2 regions of the Paenibacillus sp. KS1 genome follow, and region 1 is predicted to be linked to the other one. Evidence: predicted binding sites of a transcription regulator. Region 1 holds the regulator's gene; the other holds the start of a gene.
What was found. The regulator LexA, encoded in region 1, represses DNA repair genes until DNA is damaged. The targets are predictions, from matches to a motif close to CGAACATATGTTCG.
Positions count from the first base shown of each region.

Region 2: the regulator LexA is predicted to act here: its motif matches at 2,530-2,543, upstream of BBG47_RS01900 (Y-family DNA polymerase).

Region 1 covers NZ_MAIS01000024.1:65,528-69,965, reverse strand. Annotated here, with positions in the region: gene BBG47_RS10510 (LysE family translocator) at 57-689, shown strand; gene BBG47_RS10505 (DUF817 domain-containing protein) at 749-1,567, opposite strand; gene lexA (transcriptional repressor LexA) at 2,072-2,701, opposite strand; gene BBG47_RS10495 (LysM peptidoglycan-binding domain-containing protein) at 2,978-3,340, shown strand; gene BBG47_RS10490 (DUF896 domain-containing protein) at 3,520-3,735, shown strand; gene BBG47_RS10485 (hypothetical protein) at 3,800-4,330, shown strand; gene BBG47_RS10480 (HAD family hydrolase) at 4,387-4,438, shown strand, end outside.
Region 2 covers NZ_MAIS01000003.1:87,150-91,587, reverse strand. Annotated here, with positions in the region: gene BBG47_RS01910 (YhjD family protein) at 319-822, opposite strand; gene BBG47_RS01905 (DNA polymerase IV) at 819-2,087, opposite strand; gene BBG47_RS01900 (Y-family DNA polymerase) at 2,260-2,442, opposite strand; gene BBG47_RS01895 (SOS response-associated peptidase) at 2,755-3,486, shown strand; gene BBG47_RS01890 (DinB family protein) at 3,574-4,137, opposite strand; gene BBG47_RS01885 (helix-turn-helix transcriptional regulator) at 4,202-4,438, opposite strand, start outside.

The DNA.
Region 1 (4,438 bases):
TATAGTATAGTGTATATTGACTAGCAACTATTACATATAGAAAGTAGTGTTGGAAATTGAATCTTTTCTTCACGTATTTACTAGCGGGGCTTGCCGTTGCAATGCCTGTAGGTGCCATGACCGTTGAAATGACAAAGCAAGGGATGAAAAAGGGATTTATGCATGGCTGGGCTGTTGGATTAGGTGGGATGACCATTGATTTTTTATTAATCGTTGCCTTATATATGGGCTTGGCTTCCGTGCTTGCCATCCCTGTTATTCAAATCCCTATGTGGGTTATCGGAGCATGCTTTTTAATTTATTTAGGCTATGATTCCATCAAAAACTCGGATCAAGGCATTACATTGACTGGCGATAAACCGAATGCATCATTTTTCAGTTCCTACCGAAATGGACTGCTCGTCGCTATATCGCCAGGTAATCTTGTGTTTTGGATTTCCGTTTTTGGTGCGGTGCTATCTGATTCGTATGATACGACACAACCGGCAAAATTTCTAATCGTAGGTGCAGGAATATTAGCTGGTATCCTCCTCCATGATGTTGGGTTGCTTGCCATTGTGGCTGTCACGAGAAGAGTCATGAGCCGGACTATGATTAAGCGGATGTCTATTATCGCAGGACTGATTTTATTTGGGTTCGCGGGGTATTTCTTATATGAGTTTTTAGTAGCAATTCAAGGAATACTGTAACAAAACCTAGAGCTGTTAGGGTTCTAGGTTTTTTGCTTTTGTATTTAAAAGGTTGTGTTTTACTTCTGAAATGTCGACTCATTGAAGCGAGTATGACTATTTCTCTTGAAGTGTCCTCCTTTTACATGCTTCAGATGGGCGACGATCATGAAGGAAACGATGACAAGCAAAAACCATGAGCTGAATTTTCCCCACTTTACGAGATTCCAGCCGTTCGTCTGATGTGGATAATACCATGCGCCCAAGAAAGTCCCGATGTTTTCAGCCACCCATATAAAAAATCCGATTAAGACGAACGACAGAACAATCGGCATTCTTCGTGTCACGCCTAATACGGTATATTCCACGTAGGTTCTAAAGAAGATGACGAATAGCAAAATCATCAAAACCCAACGCAAATCGTAAATGAAGTGATGAGTCATGAAGTTGAAGTAAATCGCCGCACCTAGCGGAATCGTTAACCAAGCAGAAGGGTATCGATTTACCTTGACCTGCAGTCGTCGCCACGCTTGACATAAGTAACTTGCCACACTTGCGTACATAAATCCGCTATATAGAGGAACACCCAGTATTTTAGACCAACCGTCTTCCGGATAGCCCCATGATCCCATGTGGATTTTAAATATTTCAAGTGCAAGACCGATGAAATGGAACATACAGATTACTTTACATTCATCCATTGTTTCTATCCCAAACCGGATCATTAGAAACTGCGCCAAGATACAAACAAGCAATAGGAAATCATAGCGATGCATGAATGGAATGTCAATGACCTTCGTGAGTGCCAACATCGCGAAAATATAAGCGGGGAACAAGCAGGACATTGCCTGGTGCCAGCCAAAATTGAGGAATGATTTTAGTTTGAAAAAGTTATTCATAGTTATCTCCTACCTTGTGTTCGTGAAAAATGAATTTTGAACAGTTATACGAGGTGTATCATTAGGTATTATCCTATTCAAATACATGCTTTTAGTCAATAAAAAATTATTGTTATACAATAAATATTTATTGCTAAAGTTGATGTGTGTATATATTCGATGTGGTATAAATCTCTCGAAAACAGGGTTCAAAAGAGTGAACAGTGGTGGTGAAGTTGTTTCGATGAGGATAAGGAGAGGAAGTCGAATTTTATGAATAGAAAAGAGCGTTAATTTTAACTTCCAACTTAATAGGCCAAATATGGATGCAAACAGAAGTGTTCCGTATTGGGTTATCGTTATGCCCGGTCTTGTTCATAAGGCCACTCCTGCAAAAGAAAGGTACTGCTTCTTTTCTAGATGAGATTGTTCAGGTACTGTTCAGTAAATGATATGAAATAATGAGAAAGCAAAATGCCCCGCTCCCTTCATGAAAAGAAGAGAACGAGGCATCAATGTAATGTCTTAATGAAAATCACGGAACAAACCAATAACTTTGCCCAGAATCGTTACATGCTGTAAGCGAATCGGTTCATAGGTTGGATTCTCAGGCTGCAAGCGGATATGATCCTTCTCACGATAGAAAGTCTTAACCGTTGCTTCATCTTCTTCAGTCATGGCTACCACGATATCACCGTTGTTCGCAGTCTGCTGCTGACGTACGATGACAAAGTCGCCATTATGTATACCAGCCTCAATCATGCTATTACCCATGACCGACAACATAAATACATTCTCGTCATCTCCCACCATATGCATAGGAAGAGGGAAGTAATCTTCAATATTCTCTGTTGCGGTAATTGGCTCGCCTGCAGTTACTTTCCCAACGACCGGCACGCGTGCGAAGGAGCGAGAGAAGTCTGTTGAACGTTCAGATTGATCATGGCTAAGCAGTTCAATAGCACGAGGCTTCGTAGGGTCACGTCGAATGAATCCCTTCTTCTCGAGTCGATCAAGATGACCGTGAACAGTGGAACTGGATGCTAGACCAACGGCTTCGCCTATTTCACGAACAGAAGGCGGATAACCTTTAGCTCGAACTTCATCACGTATAAAATCAAGGATAGCTTGTTGACGACTTGATATTTTAGACAAGGGTATCAACTCCAATGAATACTCTTTTGACAAAATTATACCACAGAACCTCCGTTCGTACAAACATAAGTTCTAAAGATTCTGCAGAAAAAGATTGTGAGAAGTTCGTAAATTACGAGAGAGAAACAAGAGAAAGTTAAATGAGGTTAAATGCTTATTTTTCGATAATATAAAGAGGGGAACGAACGTTCTAAAAAAATATTGACTCAAACGTGTGTTCGTGTTAGATTAAATTATACAAGATAACAGAACAAGTGTTTGGGAGATGATTCATTTATGATGTATACAACATATCGTTCAATCTATAAGGTGTCGACAACAGCTTCACAACCTATTCAGAAGAAGCGTTTGTTTCCTTTACGTGTTCGATTCATCATGAGCCTGATTGTATTGTTGTTCATTACTTGTGGAAGCATTGTTCAAGCGCTTGGCATGGATGAAAGCCAAACGGAAATTGTAAATGGAGCTGCTGTGGAGCGCGTACTTGTTCAGCCTGGAGATACACTCTGGGGGATTGCATCCTCTTATAAGCCAGAACATACGGATACACGTCAGTTTATATATGAAATCGTTGAGATGAATCAATTGAAAGGTGATATCTTACCGGCAGGAGAAGTATTGCTCGTTCCGATCCGATGAGTCGGGGTCATTGTCGAATTTACGGTTGAGAAGCTTTGCATTCCTATACATAAGAGCAGACGGTTGGAGGCCCGAAGAGGCCTCTTTTTTGCGATATAAAAGCTTTCTTGCTGCTTGCTTGACAAGCTGTTACCTCCATGTCAAAGTAGAACATATGCTTACACACATGGAGGTACCTGATGAATATCGACAAGCTTATTGCACGAATTAATGAATTGGCCCGCAAACATAAGACAGTGGGGCTGAGCGATGAGGAAATGGAAGAACGCGCGAAACTGCGCGAGGAATATTTGGTTCTATTCCGCAAGCAGGTACGCAATCAATTAGACACTATTCGCTATGTAGAAGATGAAGAAGGAACAGATAACTCTGGATCGAACGGGATCGTTCATTAAATGAACCTTCATCGATAACGATGGATTCACATTATTCGTTTACTATACAGGGGGTTGCGAATTCATGTCTCGCAGTTGGGAACGTAAAGTCCGTCAAAATAGTGAAAAGTTAAACAAACAGCGAATGAAGCAAGGCAAACCGACGTTCGCTGCTGGCAAGCCTGCGCACGAAGAGTTTAAAGGACGCAGCTTCATTATGCCAATCGCTTTAATCGCCTTCGCCATTATGTATGGATTGTTGGGCGGTATCATTACGGACAATCAATATCCAACTCTATATTGGATCACAATCGTGTGTTACGTCGGATTGGGGATTATATTATTCCTGAGAAGACCATTTCTTCGTGTTGGAGCAGGTGAGGTATCTACGATTCGCTGGAATCGTCTCCGTACTCTGTCTGCAAAGGATATGAAGAAAATTGCGATCCAACCTGGTTATGTTGTTATTGAACACACGGGGAAAGGTGCGAATTGGATTTTCTCGCGAGTGCTGAATCGTTATGATACGAATGCAATGGGGGAACGTCTTCGTTCCTTCGCAAATCAACATAAGATTGAATTCGAAGATACATCGAAGAAAGACTCGAAAAAATAGAGAAATCCGATATAGAGGATTCGTTATCATTGTCGCTGTGATGGGAGAGATGAAACTTGGCTATTCGTGCTGTACTGTTCGACCTGGATGATACTTTGTTATGGGATG
Region 2 (4,438 bases), on a different contig from region 1:
GAACAATGCCCCTTGGCAAGGACGGAGCAGCCGCTCTTCTGATGCTTACTAAGGGGCATTTCTGATCACGTGCTTTCCCAGCATCGTCAATGAGACAGCCCGCAGAATTCACTGCATCCTCGAACTTTCGATTGTTGGAGTCTATCCCCTATTAACGCTGTGGATGAATACACAATGGAAAAGATAAAAACCTGTTGAGGATTTCTCAACAGGCTAACCAGTCCCGAGTTGGGGAAATTGGCATTCTTCGTTATGGCTTTGTCAGGCTTAGAAGTCAAATTAGGCTCAGGTGCTCTCTTTCTTCTTCTCTTGACTCGATTAATAACGCGGCTCTATTTCAACTAAGTTGCTTAATTTAGTGGTAAGTCTGTCCGTGTATCGAGCTAACCTTCTGCTTATCTCCATCTTCATGTACTCTTTCGTTATATGAAAGCTATCCTCATAGCCATGGTACGCATAGTGTAATATCATTGTACTATCATGCTTCTCTTCATCTACAATACGAATTTCTTTTCTCAACATCTCCTGTCTTCTTTTGGACAGGTCGGTAGAGATATCATTTGCAAGGATTTGAGCAGCCTTGGTATACAGAGATTTCAATGTCTCAGAGGATCCCTTCATTTCGTGAATTTTCTTAGTTACCATCGTACACATCACCGAAAGTAGAACATAATCGCGCATTAATTCAATATCTTCCCTCTTTGGCTGGTTTAACTCCCCGCTTGACGTATCACTATGCCTTCTCAACAGAGCCTCCCGATGTTGCGGTAACATCATCCGGCTGGACTCCCAAAGACCATTCTTCTCGAGCTTTTTACTCATTTATAATGCCCCCCGATTTTCAGGGATCTCTCTACCGCTTGACCTGCATAGGTAAGAGAAGAAGCTCTGATAATTGCCGCATTGCCATATCGATCCTTAATCATATCCGTCACCTTATCCAGCGCTCTAGCTCTGACTTGATCTTCAAAGAGCGTTAGTTGATACTGCTGGTCATCTTCCAATGTGCTTAGCATAACACCTACACGACGTACAGGCATTCGATCCCAATATTGATAAAAAATTCGCTTGACCATATCAAATACTTTATTTGTATGATTCGTCGGATCCGGCATTTTCATTTGGCGTGAGAATCCTGTGGGCGCTTCATACGGGCTGCACATGCAGCTTACGGTTACGACCCAGCCCATATACCCTTTTATCCGACAATCTCGGCAGACTTCCTCCGTCAACTCCAACAGGATGGTATCGATCTCCGTAGAATGCACATAATCTCTGGGCAGGGTCATCATGTGACCAATCGATTTGGGAGGTGTTTGAAATGTACCCGGTGTTACCGGACTATCATCCAAGCCGTTCGCAGTTCGCCACATCACCTCGGCATGAATATCCGACTGTTTGCCGAAACGGGCTCGAAATTTATTTTTGAGCTGAGGCAATGGAGTTCTCGCAATATCCCCAATCGTAACGATCCCTAGTTTCGCAAAATGCTTGCACATTCGAGATCCAACACCGAACATTTTATGAACGGGCTCTTTCCACAGCATGGTGGGAACGTCGGATGGATGCAAAGTAAAAATACCGCTTTTATTTTTTTTGGCCCAAATATCCGTTGCCGTCTTAGCCAATATTTTATTGGTACCGATGCCAATTCGAATCCGCACCCCTGTCTGGAGCATTACTCGTTTCTGGATTTCCTTCGCAATGGTGATTGGATCACCAAAAATGGATTGACTGGCTGTCACATCCAAAAATTGTTCGTCAATACTAAACACTTCAACTAAATCCGTAAACTCTTCATAAATCTGAGTAATCATCAATGAAACATCGATATAATGCTGCATACGAGGACGCATAATGATGAGATCGGGGCATTTCTTGAGTGCTTCACCCAACCGTTCGGCTGATGTCACACCAAAACTTTTAGCGATCGGGCACGCGGCCAGAATAATCCCTGAACGACGTGTAGGGTCACCAGCTACTGCTACTGCTTTATTTTGATATTCTGGATGGTCTGCTTTTTCTACACTTGCATAGAAGCTTTCGCAATCGGCCAAAAATATAACCCTTTCCCTTTTCTGACTCACATTAAGCCCTCCAATATTTATAAATCATATTACATACACAATCGTAAAATGAGAACGTATATTCTCATTATATTCCGAACGTACATTCGTTATGCAAGTAATAGGCTGCCCGTCACATCCAAATGCTGTTCATCCATACGAAGCTGAACAATAATAAGGTCTGGGCATTTCCCTATGGCTTCGCCAAAGCTGCTCTCCTGTTGTGAGGCCATACTTCTTGGCTATTGGATAAGCCTACAGTACGATGCCCGAAACAACGAGCAGGATCGCCCGCTACAATTAACGGACGATCCTTATATTCAGGGTGTGCATCCTTCTCCACACTCGCATAGAACGATTGACAATCTGCCAACATAATAACTCGTTCTCATGATTTATTCGGTTTGCCATCCATACACCCTTCACCCCACTGAGAACGTTTGTTCTTATATACTCAGAATACCGAACGTACATTCTCTTTTCAACAGGGAGATTTTGAAAATTCGGATCGAATGGCGTCGAGCAGGTGAGGATCTACTGCGGATTGCGTATAAATCCAAATTCACGCTGAATGTATGTAAAGTTTAAGTCGTTGCATGTGACTGAGGGATCACCTCACGGGAAGAAAGAGAATGTGGTATGATGGGGTCACCATAGGATAGAACGGACAAGAGAGGAGAAACGTAACGTGTGTGGCCGATATACATTAACCGTGACCATTGAACAGCTAATGGCGCATTATCTGCTTGATTCAGGAGCCCTCGTACCCTTCCATGAGCCGCGCTACAATATTGCGCCGAGCCAGCAAGTACCTGCCCTGATTCACGATGGAACGAAGCTGCGGCTTGGACCGCTTAAGTGGGGCCTCATTCCAGCTTGGGCGAAGGACGAGAAGTTCGCTGCACGAACAATTAATGCACGCGCCGAAACCGTTCGGGACAAGCCCGCCTTCCGCCTCCCATTCCAGCGGAAGCGGTGTGTTATACCAGCAGACAGCTTCTATGAATGGAAACGCAATCCAGATGGAACGAAGCAGCCTATGCGTATTAGACGCGCTGATGGTGGTATTTTCAATATGGCAGGATTATATGACACATGGGTCAAACCCAATGGGGAGAAAATCAGCACCTGTACGATCATCACGACGACTCCGAACGAGCTGATGGAGCCGATTCATGATCGAATGCCGGTTATTTTACCAGAGGATCAGCTGTCATTCTGGCTTGATCGCCGAATGACCGACACCGGGAAGCTTCAATCCGTTCTCCTTCCCTATCCGTCTAAGCTAATGGAGGCCTATCCAGTCAGCGCTAAGGTGGGGAATACACGAGTGGACGATCCCTCCTGTATCGAGCAGATAAGCGAGCAGCACCAAGAGGAGACACCAGACAGCGTCCCCCCTACCTTATTTACGCTATAAACCTATCGCTAGCATATAGCAGTATCACGCCATGCTCCTTCATCTCGCAATCGCGCACCTTAGAGCATCCGATACTCCGATGCTAATTCAATACGAGGCTGATGGAGTTCCCCGGAGAAATTCCGCCAGGCGTCCCCGCTGCAGAGCATGGTGACGGAAGTGCATATCCACAAGCAAGTACCATTCCATCGCACTCAAGTAGCCGAAGCCTGGATGCATCGTTCTATGATGCTCTGGAATCGAGGCAATAACAGGTTCAAGCTCGTTCATGCGTCGCAGTACTGCCTGCATGCCTTCTACAACCTCCTCCTTGCTGGCAGGCTGAGGTGGCGTATATTCTGGAGAGGCTGGCACCTTCACACGAATAGGAGGAATGCTCCCAGCCGCAAAGGCCATACTGCCCTGATGCGTCTTCTCCAACTGGTCATTGCCAGCTGCATCTACAGTCATGTCGCGGCACACTTCCACCTGACGGAGATGCATAAAGAGCGCAGAGCGGATCAAATGCATATAGACCTGCCCGAGAGACCACTCCTCCTCGCTTGGCTTACGTGTAATCTCCTCCATACTATAAAGATCAAGCTCCTGTACAACCTGCTTCACTGATTCCTCCAGGCTTAACAGTGACTGATGTGGGGTCATATTTGTCATTAGTAAAAGCTCCCTTCGAACGAATATACCCCTACTATACGCGAACGCTACTGACAACAGTATGTCAGTAGCGATTTAGCTGCTGCAATATTTTTTCTGCCTCAAAGCGGACAAGGGCTCTAAGCGACTCCGGTTCCAATACAACCGCTGCCGAACCCCACCCTAGAATCCAACCAAGCACATCTTCAGGTTGTCTCACTCGCAATGTCACAAGTGCCCCTTCTGGATGTTCCTCCATGGTATCGATAAAGAAATATCCCTGCTCCTTCACACGCTCAGCGGCAGCGGCGTGCAGAAGTAC